Regions from separate parts of the Streptomyces clavifer genome, predicted to be linked through region 2. Evidence: predicted binding sites of a transcription regulator. Region 2 holds the regulator's gene; the other holds the start of a gene.
The links. The regulator HspR, encoded in region 2, represses chaperone genes until heat shock. The targets are predictions, from matches to a motif close to TTGAGNNNNNNNNNCTCAA.
Positions count from the first base shown of each region.

Region 1 (10,634 bases), 1.5 Mb from region 2:
GGGGTGAGCTCTCCCGCGGCAGGCCCTTCGGGGGCCGGCACGGTGGGCTCCTCCGCGGCAGGCCCTTCGAGGGCGGGCGCGGTGGGCTCCTGTGCGGCAGGATCCTCGACGGCGGGCTCGGCGGGCACGGCCTCCGGGGAAGGCGCCGGGTCCGTACCCGATTCCCTGAGCGTCCGTTCGGCGGCCTCGATCAGCGGGTCCGTGCCGTCGGCCGAACGGGCGGGCAGCGCGTTGGAGTTCGCCTCGGCCACCGAACCCGGAAGATTCAGCGTGGGCGCGTCGCCGGGCAGCTGCACGGGCGGCGGGGACGCCGTCGGCGGAGCCTTCGGCAGCAGGGCTCCGGGAAGTACGACCACCGCGGCCACCCCGCTTCCCTTCTGCTCGCGCAACTCCACCCGGATGCCGTGGCGCGCGGCCAGCAGCGAGGTCACCTGAAGTCCCAGTCCTGCCCCGTCCGCGGCCTGTTCACCCGCCTCGAACGATGCCGGGTCCGCCAGCCTGGCATTGAGCTCACCCATCCGGACCGCCGACATGCCGATGCCCTCGTCCTGCACGGAGAGCATCACCTCACCGGTCTCCAGCACCCAGCCGGAGAGCTCGACATGGGAGTCGGGCGGGGAGAAGGACGTCGCGTTCTCCAGGAGTTCGGCGACCAGGTGGCTCAGGTCGTCGGCGGCGAAGCCCGCGATCCGGGCGTGCGGCGGCAGGGACTGGATGGTGACCCGCTCGTACCGTTCGATCTCGCTGACCGCTGCGCGCAGCACGTCGACCAGCGGGATCGGGTCCGGGTGTCCCTGACCGTGCTCGGTTCCCGCCAGGACCAGCATGTTCTCGCTGTGGCGCCGCATGACGGTGGCCATGTGGTCCAGCTTGAAGAGCGTCGCGAGGCGCTCCGGGTCCTGCTCGCGCTCCTCCATGCCCTCGATGACCCCGAGCTGGCGCTCGACGAGACCGAGATTGCGCAGGGAGAGGTTGACGAAGGTGTGGTTGACCGTGTTCCGCAGCTTCCTGAGCTGCTTGGTCAGCTCGACGACCTGGACCTGGAGTTCGTCGCGCTGGAGCGTGAGGGTCTCGCGGTCCGCGACCAGTCCGGACCGCTCGGTCCGCAGGCCCTCGGAGCGGCCGGTGACGTCCTGCTGCAGCGCGTGCAGCTTGCCGTGCACGGCGTTGATCGACCGTACGACCTGGGCGAACTCGTCGTTGCGCCCGGTGTAGCGGACCGGTTCGGCGGTCTCCGGTTCGGCGGCGATCCGGCCGGCACCGATCCGCAGGACGGCGAGCGGCTGGGTGAGCGTGCGGGCGACGGCGGTGGAGACGCCGACGGCGATCAGCAGACAGCCCCCGAGCAGCGCGAGCCGGAGCTCCAGCGCGGTGACGTCGTCGTCGCGCAACTGCTCCAAGCGCTTGACCTGGGCGGTGCCCAGAGCGGACTCGACGCTGCGCATCCGGTCGATACGGGCGGAGAGTGCCGCGCTCACCTTCCCGGCGTCCACGGCACGGTCCGTGTCGGAGAGCTCGGGGCGGTCGGTGAGCCGGGTGAGGTACTTCTCCGCGCTGTTGATCTCGGGGCCGGTGACCGTGGAGGCGAGCTTGTCGCGGGCGGCGGGCGCGGCGGCCTGGTCGAATTCGGCGAGGGACGCGAGCTCCTGCACGCGCGTCTGCTGGGCGGCGGCGCTCAGCTCGTCACGGTTGCGGTCGTCCTCGCTGCCGCCCTCGTCCTGGTTCTGGACGGGCAGACCGGTGAACGGGTCGATCTGCGGCTCGGCCTGCTGCGTGCCGGGCACGGCGAGCGCGGCCAGGAGCAGGCCCCTGGTGGCGGACGCCTGCTCGACGGCGCCACCGAGGGCGAGCGGTGCGCGGGTGGCCTCAGCGGCCCGCGGCGGTGTCTTCTCGGCCAGCTCGTCGGCGAGGTCGTGGAGCTTGGCGATGACCTCTGAGTACGCCTGGTGGGCCTCCATCGCCGTGCCCTCGCCGGTGAGGGCGGTGCGGCGCAGCGCAGGGATGGTGGAGAGGTCGCGGCGCAGCGCGGCGGGAGCGGCCTCCCGGATCTCGTCCACCTGCTGGTCCACACGGGCCGCGGGATCGCCTTCGCCGTCCTTGCCGCCCTTGTCGTCGTCGTCACGGCCGGCCGCGATGTGCGCCGTGACCCTGTCGCGCTCGTCCGCGAGGGAGTGCGCGAGCGTGATCGCCTGCTGGTTCAGCTCGGCGAGCGTGACCAGCCGCTGGGACTCGTTGAGGTCGGAGGACGCGCCGAGGGCCGCCGGGGCTCCCGCGGCGACGACGGTGATGCCGACGACGGCGACACCGGCGACGAGCCGGCTGCGCACCCGTACGGTCCGCTTTCCGGCACCCGCTGCCGGAGGCATGGCCCCGGACTCCTCACGCGTGCTGTCCTTGCTCCGAGGCCGCTTCTTCTGCACCGGTGCTCGCAATCTTGACTCGTCCACCCATGAAGCAGAGGTGACGCACGGTCATGTGAAAGGGCGCCCCCGACCCCCCTGGTATGGCTTCCGACCATTCCAGCGCTTTTGAGAGGGGGGCGCGCATCAACCGCTCCGCCACTCGAAGGAGTGAACATCACTCCGGAGTTGGCGAACAAGTCTCCCCACGGGCGCCCCCTGGCATGCCTGGACCGCCGGGTGGAAGTTCGGCCCAGGCTTTGGCAAGATGCCCGCCCGCATATGCACGGAGCCCCACCCTCCCTACCCGTGGACCCTGCTGACCTGCTGGTTCGAGCCAACGGCCGGATCATGGAGGGTCCGTGAAGCCATCGTGCAGACTGACCGGATGCGCATCGAACTCGCCACTGAGCCGGGCACCCCTCAACGCCCCAACGAGGACTGGGCATCGACTGCGGCCCCGGCCGCCGGCCAGGGCGGTGTCCTCGCCCTGCTCGACGGTGTCACGCCGCCGGCAGGCGATGACGGGTGTGTGCACTCGGTCCCCTGGTTCACCGCGCGACTGGGCGGATCACTGATCGAACTGTCCGCTTCGCGACGGGATCTGACTCTGACGGAGGTCCTCGCGGAGTCCATCGGGCGCACCGCCGCCGCCCACCGTTCGGTGTGTGACCTTTCTCACGTGCGAACGCCCCAGGCGACAGTGGTCCTGGCACGGTGGGACGAACGGGTGGTCGAGCACCTGGTGCTCTCCGACTCGGTCCTGCTGCTCGAGGCCCCCGACGGAGCGGTCCTGCCGGTGGTCGACGACCGTCTCGACCGGCTTCCGCCCGGCTCCCTCGCCTCCGAGGCCGTCGCGGACGCCCGCGCGCGGAACAAGGAGGGCGGTTTCTTCACGGCCGCCGCCGACCCCCTGGTCGTCTCACGCGCGGTGACGGGCGAAACTCCGCGTGCGGACGTCCGGGCGCTCGCGGCGCTGACCGACGGTGCGTCCCGCTGGACGGAGACGTTCGGGGAGGGCGACTGGACGGCCACCCTGGGGCTGCTGCGCAAGGCGGGGCCACAGGGGCTGATCGACCGCGTCCGGGAGCTGGAGCGGGCCGACACGGACCGCAGGTACCTGCGCCGCGGAAAGACGCACGACGACGCGACAGCGGTCCTCGTCGAGCTCTGACCCGGTCCGACCGGAGGCCGTCGGGCCCCGCTGCCACCGGCCTCCGGCCGCCCCGCGCAGCCGGCCGTCAGCCCTCGGCGCGTTCGTTCAGGTGGTGCAGCAGTCTCGCCAGCTCGGCGACCTCGGCCCGGTCCCAGTCCGCCAGTTTGCGGGCATAGCGTCCGCGGCGGGCGTCACGCACACTGCGGAAGCGCACGAGGCCTTCGCCGGTCAGGTGGACCAGTGAGGCGCGGCCGTCCGCCGGATCGTCCTCGCGCGCCACCAGGCCGAGGACCTCCAGGGCCCGCAGCTGACGGCTCATGGTCGCCTTGCCGACACCGAAGTAGGCGGCGAGATCCGTGGCACGCTGCCGCCCGGCCGACTCCAGCCGGACGAGAAGGCCGTAGGCCGCGGACTCCAGGTCCGGGTGGACCTCACGCGCCATCTCACCGGAGTTGGCACGCGCCCGGCGCAGGAAGACCGCCAATTCCCGCTCCAGCGCGAGGAACTCGTGGTCCACACCGCTCCCGGCCGCCGCACCGGGCCCACTCCCGATTCCGCTCCCGTGCACGTCAGCACTCCTCATACGCTTTCCTGCCGATGAAAGTCTCTTTCAACTCCGGCCATCACCGCAGCTCCGCCAGTATTTCGCAGGATCAGACCTCCGGCAGGTGCCGGGCCCCTTCCGGAGCAGGGGTTTACGCGCGTGGCGTCGCTGACACCACGGACGCCGTGGCACGGACGTCGAAAAACCCCTCCGGGTGGCGCGCTACAGCAGCACGGTCGGCGAACTCCCGGCCGGCTGGGACCGCCGTGCGATGTGCCAGTACACGTCGTCCGGCCCGACGGCCGGCGACCACAACCACATCAACGACGCCCTCGACCGCGCGCAGGCGCTCGCGAACGGCTTATCCCCCCTGTGACGACCGGCCCCCGGAGGCGAGCCCCGCGCCCGGCGGAGCTCCGCCCCGACCCCGCTATGCACTGAGCGTATACGCGCTATGTATAGTCACACCGTTCCGCACCGCCGGTGTGCGGCCCGGCCCTGGGGAGTGACCTGCTGTGCATGGAAAGACGACGTCGTCCGGTGCGGGGTTGGCCGCCGCTCTTGTGACCGTGCTCACTCTGACGCTGAGCGGCTGCTCCACGGAGACCACGGCCCCCGCGACGGCCCGCGGCGGCGCCGCCGCCGACGCCAAGGGATCGTTCGGCCCGGTCGACTGCCGGAAGGCGAAGTGCATCGCGCTGACCTTCGACGCCGGCCCGGCCGAGGACACCCCGCGCCTCCTGGACGTCCTCAAGGAGAAGAAGGTGCCGGCCACCTTCTTCCTGCTGGGCAAGAACCATGTCCTGAAGCACCCGGACACGGTGCGCCGGATCGCTGCCGAGGGGCACGAGGTCGCCAACCACACCTGGACACACGGCATCCTGACGGACAAGGAGCCCGACGAGATACGCGCCGAGCTGGAGCGGACCCAGCTCGCCATCGAGGAGATCACGGGGAAGAGGCCCCGGCTGATGCGCCCGCCGCAGGGCCGTACCGACGACACCGTCTCCACGATCAGCAAGGAGCTCGGGCTGGCGCAGATCCTGTGGAGCGCGACCGCCAAGGACTACTCGACCAACGATTCCGCGCTGATAAGAAAGCGGATCCTGGACCAGGCGGGCAAGGACGGGATCATCCTGCTGCACGACATCTACAAGGGCACGGTCCCCGCCGTACCGGGCATCATCGACACCCTCAAGGAGCGCGGCTACACCTTCGTGACCGTGCCTCAGCTGATGGCCCCCGCCGAGCCGGAGCCGGGGACCGTCTACCGCCCGTGACCCGCTCCGCACGGGTACGCGGAACGGCCCACCCCTCCCGCGAGGGAGGGACGGGCCGTCCGTACCGGCCGTGTCCGTGGTGCCGCGCCCGTCACTGCGTGGCGCCTACGCCGCGGCCGGGATCCTGTCCCCGGTCCTGGCCGTGGCCGTGGCCGGAGCGAGGGCGATCTCGAGGACCTGGCGGACATCGGTCACCGGGTGGACCTCCAGGGTGTCGAGAACCTCGGCCGGGACGTCGTCCAGGTCGGCCTCGTTCCTCTTGGGGATCACCACGGTGGTGATGCCGGCCCGGTGCGCGGCCAGCAGCTTCTGCTTGAGACCGCCGATCGGCAGCACACGTCCGGTCAGCGACACCTCACCCGTCATCGCCACGTCCGTGCGGACGAGCCGCCCGGAGAGCAGCGAGGCCAGTGCCGTCGTCATCGTGATGCCCGCACTCGGACCGTCCTTGGGGACGGCGCCCGCCGGGAAGTGGATGTGCGCGCCGCGGTCCTTCAGGTCCGCGACCGGCAGCTCCAGCTCCGCCCCGTGCGACCGCAGGAAGCTCAGCGCGATCTGCGCGGACTCCTTCATCACGTCGCCGAGCTGGCCGGTGAGGGTCAGTCCGGACGCCCCGGTCTCCGGGTCTGCCAGCGACGCCTCGACGAACAGCACGTCGCCGCCCGCCCCGGTCACCGCGAGGCCGGTGGCCACGCCGGGCACCGCGGTACGGCGCTCGGCCGGTTCCTGGGCGGACTCGGGAACGTGGTGGGGCCGCCCGATGAGGCCCCGCAGGTCCTCGTCGGTCACCGTGAACGGGAGCTCGCGGTCGCCCAGTTCGTGCTGGGCCGCGACCTTGCGGAGCAGCCGGGCGACGGCCCGCTCCAGGTTCCGTACGCCGGCCTCCCTCGTGTACTCACCGGCGAGCTTGCGCAGCGCGGACTCGTCGAGGCCGACCTCGTCGCCCTCCAGGCCGGCCCGCTCCAGCTGGCGCGGGAGCAGGTGGTCGCGGGCGATGACGACCTTCTCGTCCTCGGTGTAGCCGTCCAGCCGGACCAGCTCCATGCGGTCGAGCAGTGCCTCCGGGATGGCTTCGAGGACGTTGGCGGTGGCCAGGAACACCACGTCGCTGAGGTCGAGTTCCACCTCCAGGTAGTGGTCGCGGAAGGTGTGGTTCTGCGCCGGGTCGAGCACTTCGAGCAGAGCGGCGGCCGGGTCGCCCCGGAAGTCCGAGCCGACCTTGTCGATCTCGTCGAGCAGGACCACCGGGTTCATCGAACCGGCCTCCTTGATGGCGCGGACGATGCGTCCGGGGAGCGCGCCGACGTACGTACGCCGGTGGCCGCGGATCTCCGCCTCGTCGCGGACACCGCCGAGCGCCACGCGGACGAACTTGCGGCCCATGGCGTGCGCGACGGACTCGCCGAGCGAGGTCTTGCCCACGCCGGGCGGCCCGACCAGGGCCAGCACGGCACCGCCGCGCCGGCCTCCGACCACACCCAGTCCGCGGTCGGCACGCCGCTTGCGCACCGCGAGGTACTCGGTGATGCGCTCCTTCACGTCGTGCAGGCCGGCGTGCTCGGCGTCGAGGATCTCCCGGGCGCCCCTGATGTCGTACGCGTCCTCGGTCCGCTCGGTCCACGGCAGTTCCAGGACGGTGTCCAGCCAGGTGCGGATCCACGAGCCCTCGGGGCTCTGATCCGACGCGCGCTCGAGCTTCTCGACCTCCTTGAGGGCGGCCTCGCGGACGCTCTCCGGAAGATCGGCGGCCTCGACGCGTGCCCGGTAGTCGTCGGACTCGTCGCCGGAACCGGCTTCCCCGTTGAGTTCGGAGAGCTCCTTGCGTACGGCGTCGAGCTGGCGCCGCAGCAGGAATTCGCGCTGCTGCTTGTCGACGCCCTCCTGGACGTCCTTGGCGATGGACTCGGCGACGTCCTGCTCCGCGAGGTGTTCGCCGAGCCACTGGATGGCGAGCTTCAGACGGGCGACCGCGTCCACGGTCTCCAGCAGCTGCACCTTCTGCGCGGTGGTGAGGAAGGGCGAGTATCCGGAGTTGTCCGCCAGCGCGGAGATGTCATCGATCTGCTGCACCCGGTCCACGACCTGCCAGGCGCCCCGCTTCTTCAGCCAGCTGGTGGCGAGCGCCTTGTACTCCTTGGCGAGCTCGGCGGCGGAGCCCGGCAGGGGGTCCGGGACGGACACGTCGATCCTGGTGCCCTCGACCCACAGCGCGTTCCCGGGGCCACTGGTGCCGGCCCCGATGCGCACCCGGTCGCGGGCCCGGATGAGGGCGCCCGGGTCCCCGTCCGAGAGCCGGCCGACCTGTTCGACGGTCCCCAGGACACCCGTCCCCGTGTAGTTGCCGTCGATGCGCGGCACGAGCAGCACCTCGGGCTTGCCGCCGCCCTGTCGCGCGACGGCCTGTGCCGCCTCGACGGCGGCGCGCACCTCGGCATCCGACAGGTCGAGCGGCACCACCATTCCGGGCAGCACGACCTCGTCGTCGAGGGGCAGCACGGGCAGGTCGACCGGCGTGAAGGCCTCGGACGCATGGGACTCGGCAGTCATGATCTCCCCTTCGGCAGGTAAGTTGAGCTATACGGACTCAATGCCAGGGAGCCGCCGGATGTTCCCCCCGTCGCGTTCGCTCTGAGCGATCACCCACTTCGAGGGGCAGCGCCTGCGAGAATCCGCAGATGAACGAAGCGACTGCGTGCGAAGACACGGACAAGGGCCTCGCGCCGGACGGGACGATCCTCCGCGAAGGCGCCCTCGACCGCGTGCCCGGGCCGTTCGTCCCGGTGGTCGAGGCGGCCCGCGACCGCATCGTCGGTACGTTCGGCGCGACCCGGCTGCACAGCGCCTACCTCTACGGCAGCATTCCGCGGGGCACGGCCATTCCCGGTGTCTCCGACCTCGATCTCCTCGTCGCCCTGCACGACGCCCCCACCGGCGCGGAACGGACGGTGGGCGAGGAGGCGGGGGCCGCCCTGGACGCCGCCTTCCCGGTGATCGACGGGGTCGGCCTGCTCCTCGACTCCGCCGGCGCCCTGCTCGGCGAGGTGGAGCGCCACGACGGAGGATTCTTCGTCGCCTGCCTCTGCACCCCGCTGATCGGCCCGGACCTCGCCGCGCAGCTGCCGCGCTACCGGCCCACCTCACTGCTCGCCCGCGAGACGAACGGCGACCTGGCACTCGCGCTCCCCCGGTGGCGCACCATGGCCGCCGAGGCCGTCACGGACGAGGCACGCCTGCGGCTGAGCCGCGGCGTCGCCCGCCGTCTCGTCCGGACGGCGTTCACGCTGGTCATGCCCCGCTGGGGCGGCTGGACGAGCGATCTGCGCCGGTCCGCCGAGCTGTTCGCACGGTTCTGTCCGGACCACCCGGAACGCGCGGCGCAGGTCCGGGCCGCCGCCGGGACAGCACGCACCCCTTCGCCGGATCCGGCTGTACTGGCGATGCTCATCGAGAGCCTGGGGCCCTGGCTGGCGGCCGAGTACACCGCGGTCCACGGGGTGAAGGCACCCCGCCCCTGAGGGTGAGTCTGCGGGAATCCACTGGTCCCGGCGGGCCGGCTGCGGGAAGGATGGGCCGGATCAGGAGCGCCGCCGCCCGGAGACCGGAGACCTCGCCCATGCCCAGCGCAGAAGCCCGCCCCGTGGTACTCGACCGGCGCGAGGGGCCGTTCGGCGAGGTCGTCCTCCGTGAACGCGGCGACGACTTCGAGATCATCGCCAACGGCTGCTTCCTCATGGACACCTCGGACGGCCGCTCCGAGCGGCTGCTGATCGACGCGGCGCTCGCCGCACTGCCGGCCGGCCGACGGGATCCCGCCCTGCTCATCGGAGGTCTCGGCGTCGGATTCTCACTCGTCCGCGCCGCCGCGGACCCGCGCTGGGGACGGATCGCCGTCGTCGAGCGCGAGCCGGCCGTCGTGGACTGGCACCTGGAGGGGCCGCTCGGCAGGATCTCCGCCGCGGCCCTCGCCGATCCGCGGACCGCGATCCTGCGGGAGGACCTCGTCGAGCACCTCCGGACGACCACGGAGCGTTACGACGCCCTGTGCCTGGACATCGACAACGGGCCCGACTGGACCGTCACCGAGGACAACGAAGGGCTGTACTCACCCGCCGGTCTGGCGGCCTGCCGGGCCCGGCTGACGCCCGGCGGGGTCCTCGCCGTGTGGTCCGCGCAGCCGTCCGCGGCCTTCGGCGAGGCACTGCGGAATGCCGGATTCCGCGCGGTACGGGCCGAAGAAGTAGCGGTTGCCCGAGGTGTGCCGGACGTGGTCCATCTCGCACTGCGGGGCCGTTGAACCCCCACCCGGTATGCACGGCCCCGGCGGGCCACGGGCCAAGTGGCACAAGGCCGACGATCCGCCTCCTCCGCGGGGGTAACACCTTCACGTCGGACAACACCCTGCGTAGCCGGGAGCCGTCTTCTGCCTCTACGCTGCTGACCGGCACAAGGGATCACCGACGACATCCACAAGCGATAACCGTGCCTCCGGGGGAATGGCCCCCGCGAGAACGGGCAGGGGCGGGGCGATGGAACAGACACACACCACCCACAACGGCGTCGCGGCCACCCCAGGGGCTCAGCGCCGGGTTCTGGTGGTCGAGGACGACCCGACGATCGTCGACGCCATCTCCGCCCGGCTGCGGGCCGAGGGCTTCCTGGTGCAGACCGCACTGGACGGGCCGGCGGCCGTGGACGCGGCCGAGGCCTGGCAGCCCGACCTGATGGTGCTCGACATCATGCTTCCGGGCTTCGACGGCCTGGAGGTCTGCCGCCGCGTGCAGGCCCAGCGCCCCGTGCCGGTGCTGATGCTCACCGCGCGCGACGACGAGACCGACATGCTGGTCGGGCTCGGGGTCGGCGCCGACGACTACATGACCAAGCCGTTCTCCATGCGCGAGCTGGCGGCACGGGTGCACGTCCTGCTGCGCCGGGTGGAGCGGGCCGCGCTGGCCGCCGTGACCCCGCGGAGCGGCATCCTGCGTCTCGGCGAGCTGGAGATCGACCACGCGCAGCGCCGTGTCCGGGTGCGCGCCGACGACGTCCACCTGACGCCGACCGAGTTCGACCTGCTGGTCTGCCTGGCCAACACGCCCCGGGCGGTGCTCTCCCGGGAGCAGTTGCTGGCCGAGGTCTGGGACTGGGCGGACGCCTCCGGGACCCGCACGGTCGACAGCCACATCAAGGCCCTGCGCCGGAAGATCGGCGCGGAGCGGATCCGCACCGTCCACGGAGTCGGTTACGCCCTGGAGACCCCC
Region 1 covers NZ_CP107793.1:5,039,872-5,050,505, reverse strand. Annotated here, with positions in the region: gene OG927_RS22270 (sensor histidine kinase) at 1-2,420, opposite strand, end outside; gene OG927_RS22265 (hypothetical protein) at 2,788-3,573, shown strand; gene OG927_RS22260 (MarR family winged helix-turn-helix transcriptional regulator) at 3,641-4,138, opposite strand; partial or broken gene OG927_RS22255 (lysozyme) at 4,305-4,475, shown strand; gene OG927_RS22250 (polysaccharide deacetylase family protein) at 4,615-5,379, shown strand; gene lon (endopeptidase La) at 5,485-7,926, opposite strand; gene OG927_RS22240 (nucleotidyltransferase family protein) at 8,055-8,894, shown strand; gene OG927_RS22235 (spermidine synthase family protein) at 8,993-9,673, shown strand; gene OG927_RS22230 (response regulator transcription factor) at 9,906-10,634, shown strand, end outside.
Region 1: the regulator HspR is predicted to act here: its motif matches at 7,949-7,967, upstream of lon (endopeptidase La).

Region 2 (10,634 bases):
TGTCCCTCCTGGAGATCGGTGACGGCGTCGTCGAGGTGAAGGCCACCAACGGTGACAACCACCTCGGTGGTGACGACTGGGACCAGCGCGTCGTCGACCACCTGGTGAAGCAGTTCGCCAACGGGCACGGCGTGGACCTGTCCAAGGACAAGATGGCTCTCCAGCGTCTCCGCGAGGCCGCGGAGAAGGCGAAGATCGAGCTCTCGTCCTCGACCGAGACCACGATCAACCTCCCGTACATCACGGCGTCGGCCGAGGGCCCGCTGCACCTGGACGAGAAGCTCACGCGCTCGCAGTTCCAGCAGCTGACCGCCGATCTGCTGGAGCGCTGCAAGACGCCGTTCCACAACGTCGTCAAGGACGCGGGCATCCAGCTCTCCGAGATCGACCACGTCGTCCTCGTCGGTGGCTCGACCCGTATGCCGGCCGTCGCCGAGCTCGTCAAGGAGCTCACGGGCGGCCAGGACGCCAACAAGGGTGTGAACCCGGACGAGGTCGTCGCCATCGGCGCCTCGCTCCAGGCCGGTGTCCTCAAGGGCGAGGTCAAGGACGTCCTGCTCCTCGACGTGACCCCGCTGTCCCTCGGTATCGAGACCAAGGGAGGGATCATGACCAAGCTCATCGAGCGCAACACCACGATCCCGACCAAGCGCTCCGAGATCTTCACGACGGCCGAGGACAACCAGCCGTCCGTGCAGATCCAGGTCTACCAGGGCGAGCGCGAGATCGCGGCGTACAACAAGAAGCTCGGGATGTTCGAGCTCACCGGCCTGCCGCCGGCCCCGCGCGGTGTGCCGCAGATCGAGGTCGCGTTCGACATCGACGCCAACGGCATCATGCACGTCGCTGCCAAGGACCTCGGCACCGGCAAGGAGCAGAAGATGACCGTCACCGGTGGCTCCTCGCTGCCGAAGGACGAGGTCAACCGGATGCGTGAAGAGGCCGAGCAGTACGCGGACGAGGACCACCGCCGCCGCGAGGCCGCCGAGTCGCGCAACCAGGGCGAGCAGCTCGTCTACCAGACGGAGAAGTTCCTCAAGGACAACGAGGACAAGGTTCCCGGCGACGTGAAGACGGAGGTGGAGACCGCGCTCACCGAGCTGAAGGAGAAGCTCAAGGGCGAGGACACCGCCGAGATCCGTACCGCCACCGAGAAGGTCGCGGCCGTCTCCCAGAAGCTGGGCCAGGCGATGTACGCCAACACCCAGGCCGACGGTGCGACGCCGGGTGCGGACGCCCAGGGCGGCGCCGGCGCGAAGGCCGACGACGACGTCGTCGACGCCGAGATCGTCGACGACGAGAAGGACACCAAGGGCGGTGCGGCGTGACCGAGGAGACTCCGGGCTTCGACGAGAAGCCTGACGTCCCCTCCGGCGCCAGTTCCGACGAAGTCGAGCCGAAGGCCGCCACCCCCTCCGAGGAGGAGGCGGCGGCCCCGGCCGGGGACGTACAGCAGACAGCGGCTCTGACAGCTCAGCTGGACCAGGTCCGTACCGCGCTCAGCGAGCGCACGGCGGACCTCCAGCGGCTCCAGGCCGAATACCAGAACTACCGCCGCCGCGTGGAGCGGGACAGGGTCACGGTCAAGGAGCTCGCCGTCGCGGGCCTCATGTCCGACCTCCTGCCCGTGCTCGACGACATCGGCCGCGCGCGGGAGCACAACGAGCTCGTCGGCGGCTTCAAGTCGGTCGGCGAATCGCTGGAGACGGTGGCCGCAAAGCTGGGCCTCCAGCAGTTCGGCAAGGAGGGCGAGCCCTTCGACCCGACGATCCACGAGGCCCTGATGCACTCGTACGCGCCGGACGTCACCGAGACGACCTGCGTGGCGATTCTGCAGCCGGGGTACCGCATCGGGGAGCGCACCATCCGCCCCGCGCGGGTGGCCGTGGCGGAACCGCAGCCGGGTGCCACGCCCGCGGCCGCGAAGGAAGAGCAGACAGACGACGAGGAGAGCGGTGGCACCGAAGAGGTCTGACGTCCAGTCCGACCACTGCGGTGAACACCGACGGGGCGTGCGGCCGGCCACGGGGCCGGCCGCACGGCCGATCGTCCGGAAGGAGGGACGTCGATGAGTACGAAGGACTTCGTCGAGAAGGACTACTACAAGGTTCTCGGCGTCCCCAAGGACGCCACCGACGCCGAGGTCAAGAAGGCGTACCGGAAGCTCGCACGCGAGTTCCACCCGGACGCCAACAAGGGTGACGCGAAGGCGGAGGAGCGCTTCAAGGAGATCTCCGAGGCGAACGACATCCTCGGTGACCCCAAGAAGCGCAAGGAGTACGACGAGGCGCGCGCGCTCTTCGGCAACGGAGGCTTCCGGGCGGGTCCCGGCGGCGCGGGCGGCAACTTCAACTTCGACCTGGGCGACCTCTTCGGCGGTGCCCCGGGTGGTGGCCAGGGCGGCGGAGCCGGCGGCTTCGGCGCCGGTGGCGGCGGCCTGGGAGACGTCTTCGGGGGACTGTTCAACCGGGGCGGCACGGGCACCCGTGTCCAGCCGCGCCGCGGCCAGGACATCGAGTCCGAGGTGACGCTCAGCTTCACCGAGGCCGTCGACGGGGCCACCGTCCCGCTGCGGATGTCCAGCCAGGCCCCCTGCAAGGCCTGTTCGGGCACCGGCGACAAGAACGGCACCCCGAGGGTCTGCCCGACCTGTGTCGGCACCGGTCAGGTGTCGCGCGGCAGCGGTGGCGGATTCTCGCTCACGGACCCCTGCGTGGACTGCAAGGGCCGGGGCCTGATCGCCCAGGACCCCTGCGAGGTCTGCAAGGGCAGCGGCCGGGCGAAGTCGGCGCACACCATGCAGGTCCGGATTCCGGCCGGGGTGCTGGACGGCCAGCGGATCCGGCTGCGTGGCAAGGGCAGCCCGGGCGAGCGGGGCGGACCGGCCGGCGATCTCTACGTCGTCGTCCACGTCGACGCGCACCCGGTGTTCGGCCGCAAGGGGGACAACCTCACGGTCACCGTGCCCGTCACCTTCACGGAGGCGGCGCTCGGCGGCGAGGTGAAGGTGCCCACGCTCGGCGGACCCCCGGTCACCCTGAAACTGCCGGCGGGCACGCCGAACGGGCGTACCATGCGGGCTCGCGGGAAGGGCGCCGTGCGCAAGGACGGCACCCGGGGCGACCTCCTCGTCACCGTCGAGGTGGCCGTACCCAAGGATCTCGGCGCGGACGCTCAGGAAGCGCTGGAGGCCTACCGGAAGGCGACCGCGGGGGAGGACCCGCGGGCGGAGCTGTTCCAGGCTGCGAAGGGAGCTTGAGATGGACGGCCGTCGACGCAATCCGTACCAGCTGACCGATGAATCACCGGTGTACGTGATCTCGATCGCGGCCCAGCTCTCGGGCCTGCACCCGCAGACACTGCGCCAGTACGACCGCCTCGGGCTGGTCTCGCCCGACCGCACGGCCGGGCGGGGCAGGCGCTACTCGGCCCGCGACATCGAACTGCTCCGCACGGTGCAGCAGTTGTCGCAGGACGAGGGCATCAACCTGGCGGGCATCAAGCGCATCATCGAGCTCGAGAACCAGGTCGCCGCGCTCCAGCAGCGCGTCGCCGAGCTCTCGGCGGCGGTGGACGGCGCGGCCGTGGCCATGCAGCAGCGCGAGGCCCAGGTGCACGCCTCCTACCGGCGTGACCTGGTGCCGTACCAGGACGTGCAGCAGACCAGCGCGCTGGTCGTCTGGCGCCCGAAGAGGCCGACGGACTGAGCCGGCCGGACTGAGTCGGCCGGACAGGGCCCGCCCCGGAGTGCGTCACTCCGGGGCGGGCCCTGTCCGTGTGCTCGCGGCGGTGTCCACGATGCCGGACTGCACGATCAGGGCACCGAGGTGGGTGCGGCTGGTGGCGCCCAGGGTCTGCATGAGCTTGGCGACGTGGGAGCGGCAGGTGCGGACGCTGATGCCGAGCTTGCGGGCCACGACGTCGTCGACGTGGCCCTGGCTGAGGAGCCGGGCGATGCTCTGCTGGACGGCGGTCACCCGGACCCCGGGGGCGGTCGTCGGGAGGTGCTGGGTGAAGGGCGTGGCCTGCGCCCAGAGGACCTCGTAGACCTGGACGAGATAGCGGACCAGCGCGGGGTGCCGGATCTGCAGTGCCGAGCTGCGGTCGGGAGTGGCGGGGATGAAGGCCACCGTGCGGTCGAAGATGAGGAGCCGCTCCACGGTCAGCTCGGTGGTCCGCACCTGGAGGGCCTCCGGGGGCACCTTGCTGAGGTAGTCCCTGACCTGGCTGCTGTAGCGCGCCGGGTGCTGGTAGATGTGACGGAGCCCGGCGCCCCGGGCGATGACCGTCACGGCGTTGTCCAGGGCCGTCCGGAGGGTGCCCTGGGGCCGGGTGCTCCCCGGCTGTGCCGTGAGGACCTCGTCCGTGGCCTGGGAGGTGGCGTCCTGGATGGCCGTCCGTATCGCCTCGGGGCCTTCCAGCATGGTGATGGCCAGATGGGGGTCACCGTTGGCTATGGCGGTCAGCGGCGCCAGTGAACGGGTCAGTTCGAGCGTCCGCTCGATGCGTTCGTCTATCTCACGTGTGAGCGGCTGCAGCAGACGGGCCAGGGCCGCGGACGGCGGTACGGGGCGCAGCCAGGCCTCGTCCCAGGGATCGGCCTGGACCAGCGCGGCGTCGGTGAGGCACGGTGCGGCGGCGAGGTCCGAACGGGCGATCCGCCCCTGGCGCAGTGCCCGTTCGTACAGCGCGAGTCCGGGAGCGCAGAGCTCTCTCGGCCCGTGGCGGTGCGGCGGTTGCGCCGTTTCTGTCCCCATCTGGGAGCCCCCCGCTCTGTGCACTGCAACAAGTTGCCGGTGGCGCGAGCCTAGTGGCCGGGTGGAGTGTGGGTGTGCCGTGCTCCGGGGGCTCTGCCCGAATGCCGGGTGGAGTCCGCCCGTCATCGGGTGGCGACGCCTCGTGCGAACGGGACACCGCCGTCAGCTTTTCCGGTCCAGGATGCCCGACTGTGAGATGAGGTAGCCGAGCTGCGCCCGACTGCCGCTTCCGAGAGCCGCGTTGAGCTTGGCGATGTGCGCACGGCACGTGCGGACGTTCATGCCGAGCCTGCGGGCTATGGAGTCGTCCACGTGTCCCTCGACCAGCAGTTGGGCGATGGAGCGCTGGACTCCGCTGATCCCTGCGGGGGTCGGGGTGTACGGGACGTCCTCCAGCAGGGGGGTGGCGCGTTGCCAGAGCTGCTCGAAGACGGCGATCAGATAGGAGACGAGGCCCGGGTGCCGGAGCTCCAGCGCGACCGTCAGGTCGTCCTGTGCGGGGATGAAGGCGACCGTGCGGTCGAAGATGAGCATGCGTTGCACGAGCTCCTCGAGGGTGCGGATCTCCACACCTTCGGCGAGCCGTTCCGCGTAGGCGAAGGTTCCGTGATGATGGCGGACCGTGTGCTGGTAGAGCGTCCGGATGCTGACGCCGCGGTTCACCACGGCCGTGCCGCGCTCCAGCCCCTTGCTGAGGATGTCCTCGCTCCGGGCGCCTCCGGGCTGCACGGTGAGCACTTCGGTGCGGCACTCCGCGGTGGCCACGTCGATGGCCGCGTTGATGCGCGTGCCGCCCTCGAGCACGGTGATGGCGTGCGTCGTCGGCGGATCCTGCGCGCTGATGTCCATGAACGGCTCGAAGGACTCGGTCAGCTGCAGGGAGTGGCGTCTGCGCTCCTGGATCTCCCTCTCGATGGGGTGCAGCCGCTGGGCGAGGGCCGCCGAGGGCGGCACGGGGCGTAGCCAGTCGGCGTCGTCCGGGTCGGGGTGGAGCAGGGCGAAGTCCATCAGGCACGGAGCGGGCTCCACCTCCGATCGCGGTATGCGACCGGACCGCAATGCACTTGCATAGAGGTGCTGTCCCGCATCGCACAGTTCGGTGATCCCGTGCCGATGTGAACCTTTTGAGTCACTTGTATCCATATCTCCACCCCCCATGTTCCTGTACGTGCAAGAACATGATGCATCGATCCAGTGGTGCTTGCGTGTCCGCGTGAGACATCGTCTTGAGTGCGGGGGAGATGAATCCATCAAGTGAGGACGAAGCCGAAATGTCTAAGCGAATGCTTCGCTCGGTGCTTGCCACAGCTTTCGTGGGGGCCCTGGCCTACGGCGCGTTGGGTGTCCACGACATCGCCGGGGGGACTGCGCCGGCCGAGCAGGCGACGGTCGTTCCCGGTGACATCACGTGGGGTGCGGGCTCGGGTGACATCACGTGGGGTGCGGCATCCGGTGACATCACGTGGGGTGCGGGCTCGGGTGACATCACCTGGGGCGCGGCATCCGGTGACATCACGTGGGGTGCGGCTCCGACCGGCACTGCGGCATGACCACCCCACCGGACGACCGCACTTTCCGGCGGGAGATGGCCACGGCCTATCGCTCAGGGTGGCATTTCATCGATCTGCTCACGGCACTTACCCGCCAGGGCGATTCGTTGATGGTCACCCTGTTCGGAGAACCGATTGTCGTCGTGATGGAAACGGATGACGATATCCGCGCCTATCGCTGTCTTCGCCGGCCCCGTGGCGCTCCGCAACCGGTCCGCTGTGCCGTGAGGTACGGCATGATTTTCGTCAATCTCGATCAGCGTGACCACGAGCTGTTCGAACAAGAAGCCATTTCCGCCACCCCCCGCAGTGCCTGAACGATTCCCCCGTCGTTCCAGATCGTTCGGGCACTTCCCCCACACAGCGGCGCCATCGTGACCTGAACACGATGGCGCCGTTGTGCTGTCCGGACGCGGGTCAGCCTCTGCCGAGCGCCCGGTCCACGGCGATCTCGATGACGATCCTGTCGGGATTGTGTGCCGGAGTGCGCTCGTACCGCTCCGCGTAACGGCGTACCGCGTCCTCCACCTGCTCCGCCTCCGTGCGCACTGCCGCGCGGCCCTCCAGGGTCGCCCAGCGGCGTCCCTGCATCTGGCAGACCGCGACCCGTGCCCCCTCCGGGCCGGCGGCCAGGATGTGCGCGACCTTCCTGCTGTGCTTGTCGGTGATGACGCGGGCGAGCAGGGTCTCCGGGTCGTACGTCACGCCGACGGGCACCACGTGCGGGGTGCCGTCGGGCCGGAGGGTCGTCAGGGTGCAGACATGGCGCTCCCGCCAGAAGGCGAGGTATTCGGGGCCGGGGTTGCGTACGTCGGGCATGGGGTCAGCCTAGAGACGGGGGCCGCGGTGCGCGTGGCGGGGTGTGCGGCGCGTGTCCGGAGGTGAGCGGCCGGCGTGCGGAGGTGTGCGTTCAGGCTTGAGTGGAATAGACTCAACTTTGTACCCGTTGTGCGAGTCATGGTTCCGTGAAGCACCAGAACGAGGAGGAGACAGCGCCCGTGGACGCCGAGCTGACCAACAGGAGCCGGGACGCCCTCAACGCGGCCACCGGCAGGGCCGTCAAGGACGGACACCCCGATCTGACCCCCGCGCATCTGCTGCTCGCACTGCTCGAGGGCGAGGACAACGCGAACATCGTCGACCTGCTGGCCGCGGTCGACGCCGACCAGGCGGCCGTGCGTGCCGAGACCGAACGGCTGCTGGGTACGCTGCCCAGCGTTACCGGATCGACCGTCGCACCGCCCCAGCCCAACCGTGAGCTGCTCGCCGTCATCTCCGACGCCGCCCAGCGGGCGAAGGAGCTCGGGGACGACTACCTCTCCACCGAGCACCTGCTGATCGCCGTCGCGGCGAAGGGCGGCCGCAGCGGTGAGATCCTCGACGGGCAGGGAGCCGGCGCCAAGAAGCTGCTGGACGCATTCGAGAAGAGCAGGGGAGGGCGCCGGGTGACCACTCCCGACCCCGAGGGCCAGTACAAGGCCCTGGAGAAGTTCGGTACGGATTTCACGGCTGCCGCGCGCGAGGGCAAGCTGGACCCGGTCATCGGCCGTGACCAGGAGATCCGCCGCGTCGTGCAGGTGCTGTCGCGGCGCACGAAGAACAACCCCGTGCTCATCGGGGAGCCCGGCGTCGGCAAGACGGCCGTCGTCGAAGGGCTCGCGCAGCGCATCGTCAAGGGCGACGTCCCGGAGTCCCTGAGGAACAAGCGGCTCGTCTCCCTGGACCTCGGCGCGATGGTCGCGGGTGCCAAGTACCGCGGCGAGTTCGAGGAGCGGCTCAAGACCGTCCTCTCCGAGATCAAGGAGAGCGACGGCCAGATCATCACCTTCATCGACGAGCTGCACACCGTCGTGGGGGCGGGCGCCGGCGGCGACTCCGCCATGGACGCGGGCAACATGCTCAAGCCGATGCTCGCCCGCGGTGAGCTCCGCATGGTCGGTGCCACCACCCTGGACGAGTACCGCGAGCGCATCGAGAAGGACCCCGCCCTGGAGCGCCGCTTCCAGCAGGTCCTGGTCGCCGAGCCGTCCGTCGAGGACACCATCGCGATCCTGCGCGGCCTCAAGGGCCGCTACGAGGCCCATCACAAGGTCCAGATCGCCGACTCCTCGCTGGTGGCCGCCGCGACCCTCTCCGACCGCTACATCACCTCCCGCTTCCTCCCCGACAAGGCCATCGACCTGGTCGACGAGGCCGCCTCCCGGCTGCGCATGGAGATCGACTCCTCCCCGCTGGAGATCGACGAGCTCCAGCGGTCCGTCGACCGGCTGCACATGGAGGAGCTGGCGCTCAAGAACGAGACGGACGAGGGTTCCAAGCAGCGCCTGGAGAAGATCCGCCGCGACCTCGCCGACAAGGAGGAGGAGCTGCGCGGCCTCACCGCCCGCTGGGAGAAGGAGAAGCAGGGCCTCAACCGCGTCGGCGAGCTCAAGGAGAGGCTCGACGAACTCCGCGGCCAGGCCGAGCGCGCCCAGCGCGACGGCGACTTCGACACCGCGTCCAAGCTGCTGTACGGGGAGATCCCCGGCCTGGAGCGCGAGCTGGCGGAAGCCGCTGAGGCCGAGCAGGAGGCTGCCGTGGACACGATGGTCAAGGAGGAGGTCGGCCCGGACGACATCGCCGATGTCGTCGGGGCGTGGACCGGCATTCCGGCCGGTCGCCTCCTGGAGGGCGAGACGCAGAAGCTCCTGCGGATGGAGTCCGAGCTGGGCAGGCGCCTGATCGGCCAGTCCGAGGCCGTGCGAGCCGTGTCCGACGCGGTGCGCCGCACCCGAGCGGGCATCGCCGACCCCGACCGTCCCACCGGCTCGTTCCTGTTCCTCGGCCCGACCGGTGTCGGCAAGACCGAGCTGGCCAAGGCCCTCGCGGACTTCCTCTTCGACGACGAGCGGGCCATGATCCGCATCGACATGAGCGAGTACGGCGAGAAGCACAGCGTCGCCCGCCTGGTCGGTGCGCCGCCCGGCTACGTCGGCTACGAGGAGGGCGGCCAGCTCACGGAGGCGGTCCGCCGCCGCCCGTACAGCGTCGTGCTGCTGGACGAGGTGGAGAAGGCCCACCCCGAGGTCTTCGACGTCCTGCTCCAGGTCCTCGACGACGGCCGGCTCACCGACGGGCAGGGCCGGACGGTGGACTTCCGCAACACCATCCTGGTCCTCACGTCGAATCTGGGCAGCCAGTTCCTGGTCGACCCGCTGACCGAGCCCGAGGTCAAGAAGGAGCAGGTCCTGACGGCCGTGCGGGCGTCCTTCAAGCCGGAGTTCCTCAACAGGCTCGACGACCTGGTCGTCTTCTCCGCCCTGTCCGGTGACGAGCTCGCCCACATCGCGGGCCTCCAGGTCGCCCGCCTCGCCGGCCGCCTCGCCGACCGGCGGATCACCCTCGACGTGACTCCGGACGCCCTGGCCTGGCTGGCCGAGGAGGGCAACGACCCGGCGTACGGCGCCCGGCCGCTGCGGCGGCTGATCCAGACCGCGATCGGCGACCGGCTCGCGAAGGAGATCCTCGCGGGCGAGGTCAAGGACGGGGACACGGTGCGGGTGGACCGTGCCGGGGACGGTCTCCTCGTGGGGGCGGCGTCCCGCAGCGGGACCACCCCCGCGGAGGTACCCACCGGCAAGACCCTCTAGCCCTCGCCGGACCACCCGTGTGGCCCCTGGCCGGACAGTTTCGTGTCCCGGCCGGGGGCACACGTGTGCCGGAAGTCGTCGCATTGATGGGTGCATTACCCATCCGTCATCTGTGAAGGCTTATCGAGTCCTTCCCCCGCAGAACCCGCTGCGAAATCGAGCCGAAAATTTACATACCGTGGCCGAATGGCAGATGTGGGCGGTCCGCCCGCTGTCATTTGTATCCGGACGGTACATATCGCCACGCTCGGACGCGGTCGATCGGCGCCCTCCCGGGGCCCTGGCCGCTGCTCGATATCGGGACACTCCGGACCCTAATTCCTGGCGTCCGGGCGCGGTCTGGTTAATTCGGTGGCCGGTATGGTACGCGCATGACGGATCGAAAACCCGGTGATATATGTGCGGAGTCGAATGGTTGCAGAAGCGACAGTCTGATTCGCCTCAGCGAATTTCGTACTCTGTGGGCAGCCCTCGCGCAGTCGGTCCTGGGTGACCAGCTGGCGCGGGTGGCGCTGTCGCTCCTGGTCTTCGAACGTACCGAGTCGGCCGGCTGGACAGCGGCGACCTACGCCCTGACGAGCCTGCCGGCCCTGCTGTCCGGGGTGCTCCTGACCGGACTGGCGGATCGCTTTCCCCGGCGCACGGTCATGATCGGCTGCGACCTCGTGCGTGCCGTCCTCGTCGGGCTGATGGCTCTG
Region 2 covers NZ_CP107793.1:3,581,451-3,592,084, reverse strand. Annotated here, with positions in the region: gene dnaK (molecular chaperone DnaK) at 1-1,328, shown strand, start outside; gene grpE (nucleotide exchange factor GrpE) at 1,325-1,975, shown strand; gene dnaJ (molecular chaperone DnaJ) at 2,069-3,259, shown strand; gene OG927_RS15470 (heat shock protein transcriptional repressor HspR) at 3,261-3,707, shown strand; gene OG927_RS15465 (helix-turn-helix transcriptional regulator) at 3,753-4,757, opposite strand; gene OG927_RS15460 (helix-turn-helix domain-containing protein) at 4,920-5,900, opposite strand; gene OG927_RS15455 (5'-nucleotidase) at 6,053-6,307, shown strand; gene OG927_RS15450 (Rieske (2Fe-2S) protein) at 6,304-6,624, shown strand; gene OG927_RS15445 (pyridoxamine 5'-phosphate oxidase family protein) at 6,725-7,126, opposite strand; gene clpB (ATP-dependent chaperone ClpB) at 7,306-9,936, shown strand; gene OG927_RS15435 (MFS transporter) at 10,308-10,634, shown strand, end outside.